Regions from separate parts of the Brevundimonas sp. TWP2-3-4b2 genome, predicted to be linked through region 1. Evidence: predicted binding sites of a transcription regulator. Region 1 holds the regulator's gene; the other holds the start of a gene.
The links. Region 1 encodes HrcA, which represses chaperone genes, less so after heat shock. Its sites were predicted from a motif close to GTTAGCANTCNNNNNNNNNGANTGCTAAC; they were not measured.
Positions count from the first base shown of each region.

Region 2: groES (co-chaperone GroES) is a predicted target of HrcA. The motif match lies at 2,233-2,261, and genes of this name have one in related genera.

Region 1 is NZ_JAFCWB010000001.1:607,580-618,262, reverse strand. Features, by position in the region: gene ACP7AS_RS02990 (hypothetical protein) at 216-626, shown strand; gene ACP7AS_RS02985 (alpha-ketoglutarate-dependent dioxygenase AlkB) at 713-1,348, shown strand; gene ACP7AS_RS02980 (dienelactone hydrolase family protein) at 1,405-2,310, shown strand; gene grpE (nucleotide exchange factor GrpE) at 2,382-2,963, opposite strand; gene hrcA (heat-inducible transcriptional repressor HrcA) at 3,011-4,084, opposite strand; gene rph (ribonuclease PH) at 4,250-4,966, shown strand; gene ACP7AS_RS02960 (hypothetical protein) at 5,034-5,393, shown strand; gene ACP7AS_RS02955 (acyltransferase family protein) at 5,450-6,592, shown strand; gene ACP7AS_RS02950 (CHAP domain-containing protein) at 6,631-7,155, shown strand; gene ACP7AS_RS02945 (magnesium transporter CorA family protein) at 7,183-8,142, shown strand; gene ACP7AS_RS02940 (COG3650 family protein) at 8,208-8,681, shown strand; gene mmcB (DNA repair putative endonuclease MmcB) at 8,666-9,124, opposite strand; gene ACP7AS_RS02930 (lipocalin family protein) at 9,178-9,702, opposite strand; gene hslU (ATP-dependent protease ATPase subunit HslU) at 9,766-10,683, opposite strand, start outside.
Region 2 is NZ_JAFCWB010000001.1:464,303-474,985, reverse strand. Features, by position in the region: gene pgi (glucose-6-phosphate isomerase) at 1-832, shown strand, start outside; gene ACP7AS_RS02245 (BLUF domain-containing protein) at 1,002-1,430, shown strand; gene ACP7AS_RS02240 (DUF2141 domain-containing protein) at 1,670-2,095, opposite strand; gene groES (co-chaperone GroES) at 2,301-2,588, shown strand; gene groL (chaperonin GroEL) at 2,639-4,291, shown strand; gene ACP7AS_RS02225 (peptidase domain-containing ABC transporter) at 4,355-6,514, opposite strand; gene ACP7AS_RS02220 (HlyD family secretion protein) at 6,475-7,716, opposite strand; gene ACP7AS_RS02215 (hypothetical protein) at 7,838-8,077, shown strand; gene ACP7AS_RS02210 (hypothetical protein) at 8,105-8,539, opposite strand; gene ACP7AS_RS02205 (hypothetical protein) at 8,517-9,218, shown strand; gene ACP7AS_RS02200 (hypothetical protein) at 9,193-9,402, shown strand; partial or broken gene ACP7AS_RS02195 (biotin/lipoyl-binding protein) at 9,431-10,045, opposite strand; gene ACP7AS_RS02190 (hypothetical protein) at 10,419-10,649, shown strand.

The DNA.
Region 1 (10,683 bases):
GGTCGGTTGGTACGGTTCCGGCCCCAAAGCCCCACGATGTGCGGGGTTTTACGGCGGTTGTGGCCGATATGGGAAACGCCCCCGGGCCTGCAAGTCCCAAACGCCTTGAGGAAAAGATTCGCTGCTGAATCTGCAGGGGTGATTTCGTCGAACATTGGTGTACTAATTGCAGCGTTAACCGGCCTCAGGGGGGCTGGTATCCGGGGAGAAACCGAATGAACGTTCGCAAGACCATCGCCCGTGCCGCCCTCGTTATGGCGGCCCTGGCATCGACCGCGGCCGCCGCCGCCACCACGACGACACCCGAACGGTCCATCGCTGTCGCGCCTGCCACCGTCAGCGCGCCGGTGCAGTCCCGCGACGGCCAGAACCGCCGCGTGCGTGTCCACAACAGCACCGGCTGGACCATGCTGCGCTTCTATGCGTCAAACGTCCGCACTAGCGACTGGGAAGAGGATATCCTCGGCGATGATGTGCTGGCCAATAACGACAGCATCGTCATGAACATCGACGACGGGACCGGTGCCTGTTTGTTCGACTTCAAGGCCGAGTTCACCAACGGTCAGAGCCTGATCCGTAACAATATCAACGTGTGCGAGATCGCGGATTATTACTACACGCGCTGATTGCCAACCGGTCAACGCTCTTCAAAATCCGCGCGCCCGCGTCTTGCATGGCTTGAGCCCGCGGGGGCGGCACCCAAATAAGCCGGATGTCCGCGCGCGCCGAGATCGATACGGGAATGGAGGGCTTCCGGTTCTGGCCGGGAGCCCTTTCCATGTCCGAACAGGCCGATCTGCTGGCCGAGGTACTGGCGGCCGAGGCGGCGGCACCCTTCTATCAGCCGATGACGCCGGGGGGGCGGCCGTTCTCGGTGCGGATGACCGGTCTGGGGCCGCTGGGCTGGGTGTCCGACCGGTCGGGATACCGGTACCAGTCGACCCATCCGGTGACCGGGTCGAACTGGCCGCCGATTCCGGGCCTTCTGCTCGCGCTGTGGCGAGACCTGACGGGCGCGGACCAGCCGCCGGACGCTTGTCTGGTCAATCTGTACCGTGAGGGCGCGAAGATGGGCCTGCATCAGGACCGCGACGAGGCGGATCTGACGGCACCGGTGCTGTCGGTCTCGCTCGGCGATGCGGCGGTGTTCCGGATCGGGGCGGCGGGGGGCGGGCCGACCCGGTCGCTGAAACTGTCCTCGGGCGACGTCTGCGCCCTGACCGGGCCGGCGCGGCTGGCGCGGCACGGCATCGACCGGGTGATCGCCGGTTCCTCAAGCCTCGTCCCGGGCGGCGGGCGCATCAATCTGACGCTGCGGGTGGCCGCGCCAGCTTCACAGCAATCGTGAATGGACGCCTCCCGGACACCGGGCCAGTATTTGTCTTTTGCCAGCCGGAGCCTGCCGTGACCCAACTGATCCGCCCCGAAGGTCCCGAGGCCGACGACTTCCGTTTCAGCCGCCGCGCCCTCGCGACCGGCATGGTGGGCGGCCTGGCCTTCGTCGGTTACGCCCCGGCGGCGCTCGCGCGGCAGGCGGCCCCCGTCACCACCGACGACAGCGGCCTGACCATCCAGCAGACGACCTATCCCGCGCCGGACGGCTTCGCTCTGCCGGCCTATGTCGCCCGTCCGAACGGGGAAGGGCCCTTCCCCGTGGTGGTGGTGGTGTCCGAGATTTTCGGCGTCCATGAATATATCCGCGACGTCTGCCGCCGGCTGGCCAAGGCGGGCTATGCCGCGATCGCGCCGGCCTTCTTCATGCGGGTCGAGGATCCGGCACCGCTCGCGGACATGGCGCGGATCCAGCAGATTGTGGCCGCGGCGAATTATGAGCAGGTGATGGGCGACGTCGCCGCGACCCTCGACTGGGCCAGTTCACAACTGTGGGCCAATGCCGACAAGGTCGGCATCACCGGCTGGTGCTGGGGCGGCAAGGTGGTGTGGCAGGCGGCGGCCCGCTTCGCCGCCATCGATGCCGGGGTGGCCTGGTATGGGCGTCTCGCCCCCGCGGCTACCGCCACGCCGGAGCAGGCGGCCGGCGGCCAGCCCTGGCCGGTGGATCTGGCCGACGACCTCAAGGCACCCGTGCTGGGCCTCTATGGCGAGGCCGATCGCGGCATTCCGCTGGACAGCGTCGAGGCCATGCGCGCGGCCTTGCAGCGGGCCGGCCAGACGCAGAGCCGCATCGACGTCTATCCGGCCGCGCCGCATGGCTTCCATGCCGACTACCGCGACAGCTACCGCGCCGCCGATGCCGCGGACGGCTGGTCAAAGCTTCTGGCGCTGTTCGAGGCCCGGCTGAAGGCGTGAAAGAGCCCGTGAGCAAGGGGTGAGCCAAGCGGCGCTCATCCCTCGCCCACCTTTCACACTGCTGTCAGGCCTCAGGCCTTGCCGTCGAAATTCCCGCCGGTCGCGCCCGTGGCGGCATAGGCCGCGTTGCCGGCCGCGGCGCCGGAGCCCTTGGCGGCGACCACGACCATGGCCGGGCGCACCGTACGACCAAACAGGGCGTAGCCGGGCTGGAGCGTCTGGATCACCTGTCCGCCCTGAACGCTGTCGGACGGCTGTTCCATCATGGCCTGATGCAGGTGGGGGTCGAAGGCCTCGCCCGGCTCGGGCGCGACACGCTTGAGGTGGTTGGTCTCGAAGGCCTGGAGCAGCGACTTCTGGGTCAGCTCCAGCCCGGTGACGAGTCCGGCCTCGCCCGCATCGGCGTCTTTCGGCGCGGCCTGCAGCGCGCGTTCCAGATTGTCGGCCACGCCCAGCAGGTCGCGGGCGAATTTCTGGATGGCATAGGCGCGGGCGTCGTTGTTCGAGAGCTCGGCCCGCTTTTTCGTGTTTTCGGCCTCGGCGACGGCCCGCAGCGCGCGGTCCTTCCACTGGTCGCGCTCGGCGATCAGGGCGTCGATAGGCCCAAGGCCGTCGTCAAGACCGGCTTCGGCATTGGCCTCGGCCTCCGCGATGTCGGCGGCCAGTTCCTCGGAATCCGGGAAGTCGTCGTGTGTCTGGTTCAAGTCTCTTGTCCGTCCAGTATTCGCCCCAGCACCCGGGCGGTATAGTCCACCAACGGAATGATGCGGGCATAGTTCAGTCTCGCGGGTCCGATCACGCCGATGGCACCCAGGACCCGCTGCCGTCCGGTCATATAGGGCGCCGCGATCACGGCGGAACCCGAAAGCGAAAACAACCGTGTCTCCGCGCCGATAAAGATGCGCACGCCCTGCGCTGTCGAGACGCCGTCCAGCAGGCCGATCAGCTGTTCCTTCTGCTCCAGGTCGTCGAACAGGGTGCGGACCTTTTCCAGATCCTCGGCCGTCTCGCGATCATGCAGCAGATTGGCGCGGCCGCGTACGATCAGCGACCGCTCGCGTTCGGCCCCGCCCGACCAGGCGGCCATGCCGTCCTCGACCAGTCGGGCTGCGGCGGCGTTCAGCTCGCGTCGGGCGGCGTCCAGCTCGGTGCGCATCTCGGTGCGCGCCTCGTGCAGCGGGCGGCCCTTGAGGCGGGCATTGAGGAAGTTGGAAGCCTCGGTCAGGGTCGAGGGGGTGACGCCCGCCTTCAGCGGCATCAGCCGGTTTTCGACCGAGCCGTCATCGCCGACCAGCACCGCCAGCGCCTGGTCATGGCCGAGGGCCACGAACTCGACGTGTTTGACGCCCGCGTCGCGGATCGGGCTGGCGACGATGCTGGCACCCCCGGCGAGGCCCGACAGCAGGGACGACGCCTCATTCAGCGCCTCATCGAAGCTGCGGCCCCCATTCTTGCCGGAACTGGCGGCCAGCCGGGCGTCGATCTCGCGCCGCTCCTCCGCCCCGATGTCGCCGATCTCCAGCAGGCCGTCGACGAACAGACGCAGACCTGCGTGGGTGGGGATCCGGCCCGCCGAGGTGTGGGGCGCGCCCAGCAGGCCCGCCAGGGTCAGATCCTGCATGGTGTTGCGGATCGAGGCGGGCGACAGCGACACGCCGGTCATCGACAGGGTGCGCGAGCCGACGGGGTCGCCCGTCTCGAGATAGGATTCGACGATACGGCGGAAGATGTCGCGGGCGCGCTGGTCCAGGCCGGTGAGGCTGCCGGTCTCCATCGCCGTCGAGGTCAGCAGCGTGGGCTTCATCGCCGGGCCTCATCATTCCGGCAGCGCACAGGTCCTGCGTCCGACGGGCGGTTATGGAGGCTGGCCGAAGATGCGGGGGACAGGGTCACGGTTTCAGGATAAGCACCGCCGCTGCCGCTTCCAAGGAATACCGTCATGCGCCCCTCCGAACGTACGCCCGAACAGCTTCGCACCGTCACGCTCGAGACCGGGGTGAACCGCTACGCCGAGGGCTCGTGCCTCGTGACCTTCGGTCATACCAAGGTGCTGGTGACGGCCTCGGTCGAGGAAAATGTCCCCGGCTGGATGCGCGGCAAGGGTGCGGGCTGGGTCACGGCGGAATACGGCATGCTGCCGCGCGCCACCCACACGCGCGGCCGCCGCGAGGCCGCCAGTGGCAAACAGACGGGTCGGACGCAGGAAATCCAGCGTCTGATCGGCCGCTCGATGCGCGCGGTCGTGGACATGAAGCTGCTGGGCGAGCGGCAGGTGGTGCTGGACTGCGACGTCATCCAGGCCGACGGCGGCACCCGGACCGCGGCCATCACCGGCGCCTGGGTCGCCATGGCTTCGGCCTTTGACTATCTGCGCGCCGAGGGCGTGCTCAAGACCGACCCCATTCTCGACCAGGTCGCGGCCGTCTCGTGCGGCGTGTGCAATGACCTGCCGGTGCTGGACCTCGACTATGAGGAGGATTCCACCGCCGAGGCCGATTCCAACTTCGTCCTGACCGGCGCGGGCGCGATCGTCGAGATCCAGGCCACCGGCGAGAAACGTGGCTTCTCGCGGGGTGAGTTCGACCGGCTGTTCCAGCTGGCCGAAGGTGGCTGCGCCGAGCTGTTCGTCCTGCAGCGGGCCGCCCTGGGGCGGTAGCCCGCCCGGGGTATCATCAGCCATCGAAACGAGGCATCGTCCGTCTCCATCCCGGGGAGACGAGCCGATGCGCCTGCCGATCCTGCTGACCCTCCTGCTGCTGGCCGCCTGCCAGCAGCCGTCCGAACCCAAGGCCGCGGACAGCGCGGCCCCGGCGGTCGCCAGCGTCCCTGATCCGGTCATGCCGGCGGATGCTCCCCCGCAGGAAGAGGCTATCGCCCCGACAGAGGCGGGCTCGACCGCCTGCAACCTCGACCAGGGTGCCGACGCCGCCCAGGCGCTCGTGAACCGCTGCATCGCCGTCAGCCCGGCCACCCATCCGCCGTGCAACGTCGCCAATCCCTGCCAGATGATCCAGGATGAGATCGACCGGTCGTGTGAAATGTATGCGCCGGGCGAAACCAGGCCGGCGGAATGCGCGGCCTGAGGCCGGTCGACCGGACTTAATCGTTTTCCAACGGTGTTCCGCCATGCTGGCGAACCATGACGCCTGTCCAGACCCCGACTGACCTGCGCGCCCTCACCGGCCTGCGCTTCCTCGCCGCCCTCTGGGTGGTGCTCTATACGGCCTGGCCGCATCTGGATGTCAGCTGGGTCCCCTTGGCCGTGACCAAGGGGTATCTGGGCGTCGAGGTCTTCTTCGTCCTGTCAGGGTTCATCCTCAGCCACGTCTATCTCGAGGCGGCGGGACAGAAGCGGTATTTGTACGGCGGCTTCCTGTGGGCGCGGATCGCCCGGGTCTATCCGCTGCATCTGGTCACCCTGTTCGGCATGGTCGCCCTGGGGGTCGCCGGGACGGCTGCCGGGCTCAGCATCGACGGTAGCCTGACCGACTGGCGCGCCCTGCCGGCGCATTTGACCATGACCCATGCCTGGGGTCTGGCCCCGACCTCGGCCTTCAACCACCCCTCCTGGTCGATCTCGGCCGAGTGGTTCGCCTATCTGACCTTCCCGGCCTATGCCTTTGTGGCCTGGCGAATGCGCGAACGGCCGGTGCTGGCCGTTGTCGGGGCCGTCGCGCTGGCCCTCGGCATCTACGCCGCCTTCCAGCCGCTGGCCGGCTTTTCCCTGACCGAGGCGACCTTCCGCTGGGGCGCGCTCAGGATCGTGCCGTGTTTCGCCCTCGGCTGCGCGCTGTACCTCGTCCATCGCCGCGCCCCGATCCCGTATGCGGGACCGGTCGCCCTGATCAGCGGCCTCGCCCTGCTGACCAGCGCCTCTCTGGGCCTGTGGGATCCGGTCACGGTCCTGCTGGCGGGAGGGCTGATCCTGGGTCTGGGCTCGCTGGACAATGCCCGCGCGGGCCTGCTGGGCTCGAGAGTCAGCGTCTATCTCGGCGAGATCAGCTATTCGATCTACATGGTCTGCGCGCCGGTCCTGCTGGTCATGACAAATGTCGCGGCGCGGCTGACGGGGGCCGGGGACAAGCAATTTCACATCATTGTGTGGCTGGGGATCGTGGCGGCCATTCCGGTCACGGCGATGGCGACCTATCACCTCGTTGAACGCCTGTGCCGCAAGGCTTTGAGGGGATTCGCCGATCGGCGGCGGGCACGGTCAACCGCGACAAAGGCGCACACCGACTCGCCTGAAAGGGTTCTTCAACCCCCGGAAACTATCGTCTAAGGCTTGGTCTTCGACAGGTCGGGACACACGCCAGCATGATGAAACGGCTCACAGCCGCTGCGGTTGCAGCGACAATCGGATTTTCAGCGCTGGGCTATGCGCCCGTCGCGAAGGCCGATGAGCCCTACTGGCAGTGCGTGACCTTCGCCCGCATGTTCTCGGGCATCAACATCTTCGGCGACGCCCTGACCTGGTGGAACCAGGCCCAGGGCAAGTTCCGCACCGGCGGACGCCCCGAGACCGGCGCGGTCCTCGCCTTCCAGCCCAGCGGCCGCATGTCCCGGGGCCATGTCGCTGTCGTGTCCGACATCCTGACCGACCGCGTCATCCGCGTGACCCATGCCAACTGGGGCGGCAGCCGCGGTCGGGTCGAGGAAAACGTCACCGTGGTGGATGTTTCGCCCTCGGGTGATTGGAGCGCGGTCAAGGTCTGGTACAACCCGATCCATGATCTGGGCACCTCCGTCTATCCGACCTATGGCTTCATCTACAAAGCCCCGGCCACCCGCTCCGTCGAGGGCCTGCTCATGGCCTCGACGGACAGCCCTTCGGGCCAGCCCTGACCTTCGCATAAGTCACGGACGGCCAGCGTGATCCGCGTCTTTTGCGCGGGCAAGACCGCCTGTGAGCAATATCCCGAGGATTCTTCGACCTGGGTGATGCCGCGGGACGCGGTCTGGATCGATCTGGTTAAGCCGACGCGAGAGGAAGACGCCGCTGTCGAGAAGGCGCTGGGCCTGTCGATACCGACGCGCGAGGAGATGGCCGAGCTGGAGGCCTCCAGCCGCGTCTATCGCGAGAACGGTGCCATCTACGCCACCGCCGACATCATCACCCACGGGGACGATGAGCTTCCCGGGATCGAGCCCGTCACATTCATGGTCACGGACGGCCCGCTGTTGACCATCCGCTACGTCGACCCCAAGCCCTTCACCCTGATGGTCGAAAAGCTGGAGCGGGAGCCTCAGCTGTGCGCCACGGGGACGGACATCTTCCTGCACCTGATGGAGACGGTGATCGACCGCGTCTCGGACATTCTGTCGGGCACGGTGGGGCGGGTCGAGGGTATCGCCGGCCACGTCTTCTCTGGCGGCAAGACGGTCGGGTTCGAAAAGCTGATCACCAAACTGGGCCGCGCCCAGATGACCAACGCCCGCATCGAGCAGAGCTTGGCCGGCTTGACCCGCATCTTTGCCTTCGTCGGCGTCGACGAGCGGATGAACAAGGGCGATGGCCGCGCCCACCTGCGTTCGCTGTCCCGGGATGCCGAAAGCCTGTCGGCCCACAACCACGCGGTCGCCGCCTCGATCAATTTCCAGCTGTCAGCGGCGCTGGGGCTGATCAACATCGAGCAGTCGTCGATCATCAAGATCTTCTCGGTGGCGGCGGTGGCCTTCCTTCCGCCGACGCTGATCGCCTCGATCTACGGCATGAATTTCCACAGCATGCCGGAGCTGTCGCAGCCGTGGGGCTATCCGGTGGCGGTCGGGGCCATGGTGGTTTCGGCCCTGCTGCCGCTCGCCTGGTTCAAGAAGAAGGGCTGGCTGTAGCGCCGCCGGACTTGACCCCGCCCGCCCGTCCGCGCTTGTTGCGCGGCGAAACCGGAGAGCGTGCCATGCGTCTGATCGTCCTTGCCTGCGCCCCGGTCCTGTTTCTGTCAGCCTGTTCGCAGCCGGAGACGGTTCCGGCCCCGCCGCCCGCTCCCGAGCCGGCGACGATCCTGGCCGGCGTCGATCTTACGAAACCGGTCCGCGCCCTGGGCACAGAGCCGTTCTGGGGGGTCGAACTGACCGGTACCGAGATCATCTATTCGGGCGTCGACCGGCCGGTACAGCGCGCGCCCCAGCCTCAAGCGGTCATTCAGGGCACCACCGTCACCCTGGCGGGCACGACCGCCGGCGGCACGGCCATCAGCGTGATGCTGGCGGCCACGGAATGCTCGGACGGCATGAGCGACCGCACCTATCCGCTGTCGGCCATCGTCAAGGTCGGCGACGAGACCCTGACCGGCTGCGCCGCCTCTTCGGCCGCCATCCTGTCCAGCGGCGAGAGCGGCCCGGTCGCCGAACCGGCTCAGCCGGCGGTGTAGTCGCGCAAGGTCCGCATCGCCCCCAGACGCGCGAAGGCGATGGTCAGGGCCTTGCGGCGCGCGGGGGCCAGGGGTGACGACGGTGCGTCGCGCACCACGGCCCCGCCAAAACCGTCGGCGACGATCAGTCCCGGGTGGTCGGGCAGGACCTCCGACGGAAATCCGGGTGCCACCGCGAAATAGAAGGCGTCGCAGAAGGGGCCGTACTCGCCCCATTTGCGGTCGACCCGATAGTCCTCGATCCCCGACTTCACCTCGCAGATGACGATGTCGCCGCGGGGTCCGATGGCCATGACGTCGGCACGGCGGCCGTTGGGCAGGCCCACTTCCAGCAGGGGGGCATAGCCCAGGTCGACCATCAGCCGGGCCGCCCCGCGCGTCACCGACAGGGTCGTTCCGGGGCGGCTGAAAACCAGGTCGATGGACACGGCGGCGGCGGGCATGGCCGACTTATGTTCCGCTTGTGTTCCGATTTCAAGCCGGACGGTGCGGTGCGTCAGCGGCCGGTATGGACCACCGCTGCCGTGTCGAGGCCCAGGGCGCGGGCGCGGGCGACCAGCCGGGTCCGTTCGCCTTCCGACGGGCTCTGGCTGCGGTGCCAGACCCACCAGTCGGACCTGTTCGGCAGGGCCATGATGGCCCAGCTGTAGTCGGGCGCATGGTCCCAGACCCAGTAGTTCTGGCCCGCCAGGCCGCCGACGCCCAGCAGACCGGTCAGGGTGAAGCGGAACCGGGCATTGGTCCCGGGATCGGTGACGCGGGCGTTGGCGCGCAGGGTCTCGACTCCACCGTCGACGCTGCGCGTGCAGGTGACAACGATGCCGTACCGGTTCGGTTGTCGCTGCGGATTGAAATCGATCTGGGCCCGACGGCATGGCTTCTGGGCGTCGTTGGGGCTGCGCGCGATCTCGAACCAGCGACCATCGAACTGGTCCAGGTTCACATCGCGTGACTGGGCGGCAGCGGGGACGGCCAGGGCGCACAGGGCGGCGGTCAGAAGGGCCGGGCGGATCAGGGTCATCAAGCGTCCTTCGCGTGGTCGTCGCGCAAAGATACGCACAAAGGGGCCCATCGGTTGCCGATTCTAGAGGATGAACCGGCTCAGGTCGGCGTCGCGCGCCAGGTCGCCGACAAGGTCGCGCACCCTCGGACCGTCGAAGGCCACGGTCTGGCCGCCCAGGTCCGAGGCCTTGAAGCTGGTCTCTTCCAGCACCCGTTCGATGACGGTCACCAGCCGCCGGGCACCGATGTTCTCGACCGCGCTGTTGGCGGCGACGGCGGCGTCGGCCATGGCTTCGACCGCGTCGGCGGTGAAGGTCAGGGTCACGTCCTCGGTGGCGAGCAGGGCCTGGTTCTGACGGATCAGATTGGCTTCGGGCTCGGTCAGGATGCGCACGAAGTCGTCGCGGGTCAGGGCCTTCAGCTCGACCCGGATGGGCAGCCGGCCCTGCAGTTCGGGCAGCAGGTCCGACGGCTTGGCCACATGGAAGGCACCCGAGGCGATGAACAGCACATGGTCCGACTTCACCGGCCCGTATTTGGTGGACACGGTGGTGCCCTCGATCAGGGGCAGCAGGTCGCGCTGGACGCCTTCGCGGGACACGTCGCCCCCCGAACGATCCGAGCGTCCGGCGACCTTGTCGATCTCGTCGATGAAGACGATGCCCTCGTTCTCGGCCAGCGCCATTGCCTCTGCGGTCAGGCTTTCCTGATCCAGCAGCTTGTCGCTTTCATCCGTGACGAGCGGGCCGACGGCGTCGCGGACGGTCAGCCTGGCGGTCTTGGTCCGTCCTCCGCCCAGCTTGCCCAGCATTTCGGACAGATTGATCATGCCGACATTGCCGCCGCCGGGGATGTCGAGCCCCTGTACGGGGGAGGCGGTCTCGGCCAGCGAGACCTCGATCTCCTTGTCGTCCATTTCGCCGGCGCGCAGCTTCTTGCGGAAGCTCTCGCGTGTGGCCGGCTGGGAGCCGGGGCCGACCAGGGCGTCGAGGATGCGCTC
Region 2 (10,683 bases), 140 kb from region 1:
GTGGTCGGCGGTCAGCCTGTCGGTGGCAGTGGCGCTGGGCTGGGACGTGTTCGAACGGGTGCTGGCCGGGGCCCGGGCCATGGACGCCCATTTCCTCGAGGCCTCGCTGGAGGTCAATGCGCCGGTGCTGCTGGCCATGGCCCAGGTGTTCAATGTCGAGGGTCTGGGACGGCCGGCGCGGACGGTGGCCCCCTATGCCCACGGCCTGCGCGGCCTGCCTGCCTTCCTGCAGCAGCTGGAGATGGAGTCCAACGGCAAGCGGGTGAAGCGCGACGGCTCACCGGTCGATACGGCGACCGGGCCGGTGGTTTTCGGCGAGCCCGGCACCAACGGCCAGCATGCCTTCTTCCAGCAGATCCATCAGGGGCCGCAGGTGGTGCCGGCGGAGTTCGTGGTCGTGGGACACACCTCCGAGTCCGAGATGGACGCGCGCCAGGGCGATGCGCCGCTGTGGGCCAACGCCCTGGCCCAGGCCCAGGCCCTGATGGTCGGCCAGACCGAGTCGCAGGCGCGGGCGGACCTGCTGGCGTCGGGTGTGAGCGCTGAAGAGGCGGACCGTCTGGCCCCGCACAAGACCTTCCCCGGCGACCGGCCCTCGACCACCATCCTGATGGACGCCCTGACGCCCGAGGCGGTCGGGGCGCTGCTGGCCCTGTATGAGCACAAGACCTTCGTCGAGGGTGTGATCTGGGACATCAACAGCTTCGACCAGTGGGGCGTGGAGCTGGGCAAGGTGCTGGCCCGGGCCATTCTCGCCGACGTCGCGGCGGGCGAGCCGTCGGCCGAGCTCGATCCGTCGACCAGCGAGCTGATGAAGCGGCTGATGGTGTGAGGCGGGGCGGGAAGCGGACGCGCTTGATGTCCGCTACGGGGGGAAAGCGGACTCCGTTTGTTATATGCGCACGAACGATGTTCCGCAGTTTTTCCGGACTGCCCGAAACTTCTGAAACAGTGCGGCGTTTCCAGGGCGAGGGGTTCGAGCCCCAGGGAAATCGCTGTCTATGGAAAAGAACCTGATCCGGATGGTTTACCGGAGCGACTCCTGCATTTCCCATGATGACGTATCAGGTCTGGACGCAATATTTAAAACGTCGCTCCGCAACAACAAGCGTGACGGCCTCACCGGCGCACTGGCGTTACCTGACGGAAAATTCGTTCAAGTTATCGAAGGTGATAGGCATAATATTGGGCTGCTCATGATGCGCATCCGCGCCGATAGCCGGCATGAGGACGTGACCGTTCTGGGCGAATGGGAGGTTCAGACCCGGCTGTTTAGAGGATGGGCCATGGCTCGACCCGACCCTACGCCATTGAGCGAGCAGTCCTTTCGGATTGTCACCGAGAACGGAAGTGGGGCACAGGTGACGGGAATTCTATTGGACCTGATGAGCAAGGCTGAACATCGGTATGTTGCCCTGGAGGTCTACTAACCTTCGAGACTGCTACGTCGTCGTTCGCCGCCTCAAAGGCCGATCCGTGAAAGTCCCCAAGGTCGCCTTTGGGTCGGGAGCCGACGATGGCATCTGGCCCGATAGCGGACGTTCCCCTGACGCGCAGCAAGTGGTCCGGCGAGGGCACAGGGTGGTGTTCCGCGAAGTCCGGACCGGTCTCCCGGATCGCTGCTGACGCAGCGTCCGGGATAACATTATCTGGCGAACCCGCGCGGGCCTCAGCGCCCGTAGGACATGGGCACGGTCAGGGCGACGTCGCCGGAGGCGGGGACGGTGAATTTGACCTGGTCCCAGGTGGGGGCGGCGCGCAGGGTGTCGCCGTTGACCATGCCCCAGCCCTCGGCCGGCATCGCACCCTCCATCTTCATCTGGCCGTCCCCGTCGGCGTCGTGCAGCGCCGAGAAGGAATAGTCGCCCGGCGTGACATTGCGGAAGGTGACGCGGACCGTGCCGGCCCGGGGGTCGCGCACCCGGTCGCCATAGGCGCCGGCGGGCTGCAGAAACTGGTCCTGCGTCTGCAGGGCGGCGAGCAGGTTTCCGCCGCGGGCCTGGACGCCGGTGAGGGTCACGGTGACGTCACCGGCGAGGGCCGGGCCGGCGAGGCAGGCGGTGGCCAGAACGGCCAGGGACAGGGATTTGAGCATGGGTCTTCTCCTTGGGTGATAACGCCGGGCGGGGTTCCGTCCAACCGTTAGAGTTCTTTATAATGCAAAGTACATTACGTCAAGCGATCCCGGGGCCTCGCCTTGACGGTCCCCCTCGCCAGCCCTATCTGCCCGCCGTTAGCACTCCCGCGCTTCGGCTGCCAAAGCCCGCGGGAGCCCATACAGTCTCAGGGAGAACACACAGATGGCGTTTCGTCCGCTCGGCGACCGCGTGCTCGTGAAGCGCGTGGAAGAAGAATCCAAAACCAAGGGCGGGATCATCATCCCCGACTCGGCCAAGGAAAAGCCCCAGGAAGGCGAAGTCGTCTCGGTCGGCCCCGGCCTCCGCGACGAGAGCGGCAAGGTCAATGCGCTGGAGCTGAAGGCCGGCGATCGCATCCTGTTCGGCAAATGGTCGGGCACCGAGGTTAAGCTGGAAGGCGAAGACCTGATCATCATGAAGGAATCGGACGTCCTGGGCGTGCTGTCGTAAGCACCCGCGTCTGAATTTCTTTTCGAAACAATAGAATTAGGAGCTGCCAGATGGCTGCCAAACAAGTGATGTTCTCCACCGACGCGCGCGAAAAGATGCTGCGCGGCGTCAACGTCCTAGCCAATGCGGTCAAGGTCACCCTCGGTCCCAAGGGCCGCAACGTCGTGATCCAGAAGTCCTTCGGCGCGCCGCGCTCGACCAAGGACGGCGTCTCGGTCGCCAAAGAGATCGAGCTCGAGGATCCCTTCGAGAACATGGGCGCCCAGATGATCCGGGAAGTCGCCTCCAAGACCAATGACAAGGCCGGCGACGGCACCACCACCGCCACCGTCCTGGCCCAGTCGATCGTCCAGGAAGGCCTCAAGGCCGTGGCCGCCGGCATGAACCCGATGGATCTGAAGCGCGGCATCGACAAGGCGGTCACCGCCGTCCTGGCCGACATCAAGGCCTCGAGCCGCAAGGTCTCCGCCAACTCCGAGATCGCCCAGGTTGGCACCATCTCGGCCAACGGCGACCAGGAAGTCGGCGACATGATCGCCAAGGCCATGGAAAAGGTCGGCAACGAAGGCGTCATCACGGTTGAAGAAGCCAAGACCGCCGAAACCGAACTCGACGTCGTCGAAGGCATGCAGTTCGACCGCGGCTACCTGTCGCCCTACTTCATCACCAACGCCGACAAGATGGAGGTTCAACTCGAAGAGCCCCTCATCATGCTGCACGAGAAGAAGCTGTCGTCGCTGCAGTCGATGCTGCCGATCCTGGAAGCCGTGGTCCAGTCGGGTCGCCCCCTCCTGATCATCGCCGAGGACATCGAGGGCGAGGCCCTGGCCACGCTCGTCGTCAACAAGCTGCGTGGCGGCCTGCGCGTCGCCGCCGTCAAGGCCCCGGGCTTCGGCGACCGCCGCAAGTCTATGCTGGAAGACATCGCCGTCCTGACCGGCGGCCAGGTCATCTCGGAAGACCTGGGCATCAAGCTCGAGAACGTCACGATCGACATGCTCGGCAAGGCCAAGAAGGTCACCATCACCAAGGACGACACCACCATCGTGGACGGCGTCGGTGAGAAGGACGCGATCGAGGCCCGCATCGGCCAGATTAAGAAGCAGATCGAGGACACCACCTCGGACTACGACAAGGAAAAGCTGCAGGAACGTCTGGCCAAACTGGCCGGCGGCGTCGCGGTCATCCGCGTCGGCGGCTCGACCGAAGTCGAAGTGAAAGAGAAGAAGGACCGCGTCGACGACGCCCTGAACGCCACGCGTGCAGCCGTTGAAGAAGGCATCGTCCCCGGCGGCGGCATCGCCCTGCTGAAGGCGACCAAGGCGCTGGAAGGTCTGAAAGGCGACAACGCCGACCAGACCGCCGGCATCGCCATCATCCGCCGCGCCATCCAGGCCCCGATCCGTCAGATCGTCGAGAACGCGGGCGTCGAAGGCTCCATCGTCGTCGGCAAGGTGCTGGAAAACGCCTCGGCCACCTACGGCTTCAACGCCCAGACGGAAGAGTATGTCGACATGATCCAGGCCGGCGTCATCGACCCCGCCAAGGTCGTGCGCACGGCTCTTCAGGACGCCGCCTCCGTGGCCGGCATCCTGATCACGACCGAAGCGGCCGTGGCCGACGCGCCCAAGAAGGGCTCTGCCGGCGGTGCCGGTGGCGGCATGGGCGGCGGCATGGGCGGCATGGGCGACATGGACTTCTAGTCCACACTCAGCCCAGGCTGAACGAACAAGGAGGGCGGGTCCGGAGACGGGCCCGCCCTTTTTCTATGCCGCTTCGGCCTCAAGCCTGATTTCGACCAGGCGGTTCTGGCTTACGGTCAGAACCCGATCAGCCCGGCGCAGCAACGCTGGCCGGTGCGCGACCACAATCCGGGTGACCGGCAGGGCCGCGACCAGTTCGGCGATCAGCTCCTCGGTCTCGACATCGAGATTGGCCGTGCCTTCGTCCAGAACCAGAATCGCCGGCTGGCGATACAGGGCGCGGGCCAAGAGAACCCGCTGCTTCTGACCGCCCGAAAGGGTCGAGCCCATGTCGCCGACCAGCGACAGATACTGCATCGGCATCCGGGCGATATCGCCATGAATCTGGGCCGCCATGGCGGCTTGCTGGACGCGCTCCATGTCCAGGTCCGAGTCGAAGAAGGCGATGTTGTCAGCGATGGTGCCCGACAGCAGCCGATCATCCTGGGACACCACCCCGACGCGCTCGCGCCAGGCCCGCCACAGCTCGGGCGTCGCGGGCTGGCCGTCCAGGGTGATGGTCCCCGTGCCGGGCGTCCGCAGGCCCAGCATCAGCTTCATAAGGGTGGTCTTGCCGCCGCCCGACGGGCCGGTGATAGCGACAAACTCGCCCGGCAGAATGGTGAGATTGATCTCGTTCAGGACGAGCGGGTCGGCCGCGCCGTAGCGGAAAGACAGATCCTTCACCTCCATCCCGCCGCGCACCTGAATGGGCGGAGCCATCCATTGGCCCGCTTCAGGCTCGGCGGTGACGATGTCGGACAGCCGATCCAGATGCAGGTTGAGGAAGCGGAACTGCATCGCCTGATTTATCAGGGCATTGGCGCGGTCGGTGAAGGTCTGGCGGAACGACAGGAAGGCGAACAGCATGCCGACGGAGAAGCCGTCGCCGGCGATGATGGTGCGGGCACCCAGATAGATCACCAGCACGGTCTGCAATCCAGTGATCACCCCTTGGGTAAACCCCAGCGAGATATTGTATTTGCCCACCGACACCGCCGCATTGGTGACATTGGCGTAGAGGTTGCGCCAGGAGCTTTCGCGTTCGCTTTCGCGGCCCATGATCTTGATCGTGTTGGCGGCGCGCACTGTCTCCATGAGGTGGGACTGTTCGCGCGCCCGTTCGACGATCTGCTCTTCCATCCGCGCCTTGAGCGCCGGGAAGACGGCGAAGGCGATGGCGAGGTTCAGGGCGACCGCGCCGATCACCACGCCCGCCAGGATGGGCGAATAGAGGAACAGGATCACCACTGCGATCACCGCCATCAGGCCGTCGATGATCGCCGCGATGACCCCCCGGGTCAGCACGTCCTGGATCGCCCCGGCCGAACCGATGCGCGACAGGATGTCGCCGACGTGGCGTTTCTCGAACCAGTCAGCCGGGAGACGCATCAGATGGCGCACGATATTGCCGACCATCTGGAAGGTCAGCAGATGGCCGAACACCTGCAAGGCCCAGCCGCGCAGGGCCTCGATCAAGGCCTGGATGACCACCAGCGCCCCGAAGCCGATGGCCAGCACGGTCAGCAGGTCGCGGTCGGCGCGGAAAATGGCCTCGTCGACCACCAGCTGCATCTGGAACGGCAGGGCGAAGACCGCGACCTGTAGCGCCAGCGACAGGCCCAAGATCTGGAAGAAGGCGCTCCAGAACCCGGTCATGCGCGACCACAGGCTGGTCAGCTTGATCGGTGCCTTGGCGGTGATCTTCTCGAAGGCGTCGGCCGGGCTGAGCTCCAGCACCACGCCTGTGAAATGGTTGGAGAATTCTTTCAGGCTGTAGGTGCGCGCGCCCATGGCCGGGTCGTGGATCACGGCCTTGCCGCCGCCGACGCTCTTCAGCACCACGAAATGGTTGAGGTCCCAGTGCAGCACGGCGGGCAGCCGCACCTTGTCGAGCGCGGACATCTCGACCCGCAGGGCGCGGGCGGCCAGCCCCAGCGGTTCGGCCAGACCCATCAGGCTGCGCAGGGTCGCGCCCGACATCGACAATGAGAACCGCTGGCGCATGCCGTTCAGATCGACATCGTGCCCGTGATAGCGGGCGACCATGGCCATACAGGCGAGGCCGCATTCCGCCGCCTCGGCCCCCTGGATGACCGGCAGTCGCCGACGCCGGGCGAAATTCAGTTCAGCCGGCAGGTTCACTAGCGCCGCCCCGCCGCATAGAGGGGGTCGAGCAGCCACTCCAGCAGGCTGCGCCGGTCGATAACCACATCGGCCGACAACAGCATGCCGGGTTGAAGCGGCAGGGTCTCGCCATAGGCGGAGACGCTGTCGCGGGCCAGGGCCACGCGCACCCGGAACACCGGCTCCTGGACCTGAAGACCGGGGATCGCGACCTCGGCCGGAGCGAGAACGGTGCGCGAGACCGAGGTCACCGTGCCCGCGCCCGTACCGAATTTCTGATGCGGGAAGGCTTGATACAGCAGCCGCACCTCCTGCCCTTCTCGCACGAAGCCGGCGGCGCGGGAGGGGGCGTAGAGCTCGGCTTCCAGGGTCGAGCCCTGCGGCGTCACCACCGCCAGTGAGGCCCCCGGCGCCACGGTCTGGCCGCGCTGCACCGGCAGGGCGACGACCCGGCCCGCCACGGTGGCGACGACCACATAGGTGGACTGGGCCTCGGTCTGGGTGCGCTGCTGGTCCAGGCCGGCCCCGGCGGCGCGGGCCTCAGCCCCGGCGGCCTGCAGATCGATGGGGATGGCCGCCAGCCGCGCCGTCACCTCGCCTGTTTCACGTTCGAACGACAGGGCCGAGGAGTCGAGTTCCGACAGGGCCTGTGCGGCGCCGAGCGCGGCGGAGCGGCGGGCGTCCAGCTCGCGCCGGGGTAGAAAGCCTTGCGCCGCAATGGTTTCCGCCCGTTCGACCTCTGCCTGGGCCAGGGTCACACGCTCGCTTTGCAGGGCGATTCGCCGCCGGGTCTCCGCCAGTTCGCGCCCCAGGGCGGCGCGGCGGGCGGTCAGCTGGCGCTGTTCAGCGGCCAGGGTTGAACGGGCGGCGGCGGCGCGTGATCCGGCGGCGGCTGTCTGGGCGGCCAAGCTTTGCATCAGGGCGGCGGACGCGTCACCGCTGGTCAGGGCCGAGGACAGTTTGAGGGTGGCGACCGGTTGGCCGACCACGACCGTGTCGCCTTCCCGCACATGCACGGTCTCGACCACCCCGCCCTGGCGGGCGGACAACCGGATCATGCCGGCGTCGGGCGTCAGCCAGCCGACCACGGTCTGCTTGCGGGCATAGGAGGCGGTGGCCACGAACAACGCGGCCCCGACCACCACCACCACGGCCACGGCGGCGATCAGGCGAAACGACACCGGCGTGGCCAGCACCACTTCGCCGTTGAGGCGGCGGGTGGCGTGGGTGACGGCTTCCTTGCGAAACATGTCGGACACGGATGGATTGCGCCCTCTACAATCTGGAATACGAATTCACCTTGACAGAGGCGGTGGGGGCTTACAATCCTCAGGTTGCAATCCGGATCGCGCACATCAACTTTAGCTAAAGGAGGGAGCCATGACGGCTCTGGCTTTGGACGTGCGTGAGTTGAGTTTCGCAGAGATTGATCTGGTTAGTGGCGGGGAGATAACGTGGGATGATGTCAGAGAGGCTGTGGGCAGCTCACTGGTCACTTTCGCTGTGAGGATGGCCTTTACGCCAGTGGGCTTCCTCGCCCTGTGCATGCTGGCGTTGTCGGCGACCCCTGCCGGCGAAGGTTCGGACCGCGTCGAAGGGGGCGGAACCAAACCCCAATAGTGAGATGGAAACCTGACTCGACGCCAGCTATCGGGTCATCACCTTGGGCTTGAAGGCGATGTCCATTGGTGATGACCCTTGGCTTTCAGAATGGGGGAAGCGGCAGTGGAATCTGTGTTCCGAGGAAGCCTCAAGGTCGATCTGGTCATAGGGGCTGTAGTCGGCTCGGCCCTTTATGCCGGAAAGTTCCTGCTGGAAACTGGCCAAAGGCCCACGACGGAGTTGGTCTTTTTGCTTCTCCTGGCGGCGCTGGCTGGCGCGGCGGGGTATTCCGGCGCTGGTTTTCTGGTCAGACTGGTTGCGCGCTGGCGGCGGTAGTTTTGCGGTGCAGGAAAAACCAATCTCCGGATGATTGATCGGAGATGCGATTTGGTTGTCGTTCGCCTCAGGATCCCGGGTCCTGGCCTGGATTCGTGTAGATCGTAGGGAACAGACCCAGGTGTCGATACGGTTTGCGGTCATTCTTTCGCTGGCGGTCACGGCTTCAGTTACCGGCATTTACCTGATCGCCAGCGTGTTTCATCCGCCTCTGCTGCTGTTCCCCCATAAGAGGATGGTCGGTGCCACGCCGGTCTTTTCGGAAAGCCCGATCCCCGACGAGATTGAGGGCGTCGTCGGTCGCGCGGACACTCTCGTGCGGACGAGCCCGCTGTTCACGCCCGATGTCCTGAAGCGGCCGGTCTATCTCACAAACGGGGGCGTCCGCTGGCGGCTGCTGACTCTCGGCTCAACGGCGCTGGCCCTTTCGCGGCCGGTGGTCGAAACCATTGTGGTCAATCGATCGAACGTTTTGAAGGACCAGGTTTGGTACAGTGGGGACCCCGTTCCGGCGCGGGACCTGTCCGGTGTCATCGCCCACGAGCGGACCCATACTTTGATCCGCCAGCGCTTCGGGTCTCTCAGCCATCACTACTACCCCACCTGGGTTGTGGAAGGTTACGCCGATTATGTGTCAGGCTGGCGCAGCATGTCCGATGAGACGGCGTCGCAGTTGATCGCTGAAGGCCGGCGGACCCAGGGGCTGTTTTTCTACGAGCGGAGTCAGCGAATAGAGCGGGAGCTCGAAGCAAATGGCGGTTCGGTGGATGAGCTGTTTCGCGCGAGCCTGAGCGGCAGTGCGCAGCCGCAGCCGCAGCAGTAACAGGCTGCACGGCGGCCTGCGCGTCGCTGCCGTCAAGGCCCCCGGCTTCGGCGACCGCCGCAAGCCGATGCTGGAAGGCATCGCTGTCCTGACCGGCGGCCAGGTCAACTCGGAAGACCTGGGTATCAAGCTGGAGAACGTCACGATCGACATGCTCGGCAAGGCCAAGAAGGTCACCATTTGAGTTGGGCGCACTCGCACCTCATCAACCCATCCTGCTGCACAGCCAACTCGGCACCGCGCCGTGCCTCCAGGTCCCGGCGGGTCAGGAAGCCCTGGGCGGCGATGGTCCCGGCGCGGACGACTTCGGCGCGCACGAGGGCGAGGCGCTCGTCCTGCGGCCCGATACGGCGGCGGGTCTCCGACATCTCCCGGTTGAGCGCCGCGCGGCGATCGGCCATCTGGCGCTGCTCTGCGGCCAGGGTAGCCAGACCTGCGGCGGCGCGCGCCCGGGCCGCGGAGCCTTGCACGTCCAGGCTGCGCGACAGGGCCGCGAAACGATCACCGCCTTCCAGCGCCGAGGACAGTGTCAGTGTGGCGATGGGCTGGCCGACGGTGACCGTGTCGCCCTCACGCACATGGAGGGAGGAGACGATCCCGCCCTGGCGCGCGGCCAGCCGGATCATGCCTGCCTCGGGCGTCAGCCAGCCCACCACAGTCTCCTTCCTGGCATATGAGCCAGTGGCGGCGAAAGCCGCGCCGCTTGGAACGACGGCGACCATCAGCCCGGCGAGCACGCGGGACGGGACGGACGAGGCCAGCAAGACCTCGCCCGCCAGCCGGCGGGTGGCGTGGGTGACGGCTTCCTTGCGAAACAGGTCGGGCAATCTGACGCACCCTTGGCGGGAAAAATGACGGTCTCCGGCTTGACTCATCCGGAGGGGCGGATGCAATCCTGTAGTTGCGATCCGGATCGCGCACATCAACTTCTAGCTGAAGGAGGGAGCCATGACGGCTCTGGCTTTGGACGTGCGTGAACTTTGTCGAACTGAGATCGAGGCCGTCGCAGGCGGCGGTATCGAGGATATTGTGGTCCCGCCCGTAGGGCCGTGGGTTCCCGGGCAGCCTGTCCCGACCGGAACGGGTCCATACGGCGGCGATACGCAGCCGAACATCCCCGCATAACTTCCCAATCTGCTGGAATCTCGCTCTTTTTGGCCGGATTGCACACACATCAACTTCTAACCGAAGGAGGAAGCCATGACGGCTTTGGCAATGGACGTGCGTGAACTGACGTTTGACGAGGTCGAGGACGTGGCAGGCGGGCCAATTTTTGTTGCTTTGGTGCCGTTCATTCCGCACATCGTGGCGGGAGTAGCGACGGTTGCAGTCGCGACAATTGCCGCTGTTAGTCACCTCAGTTCCGACGATTGCGTTACGACAACGACGACCAACGGAAACACGGTGACGGAAAGCAAGCGTTGCACCTAGTGGAGAATTTCCCGATGAAATCCTTTCAGTCCGA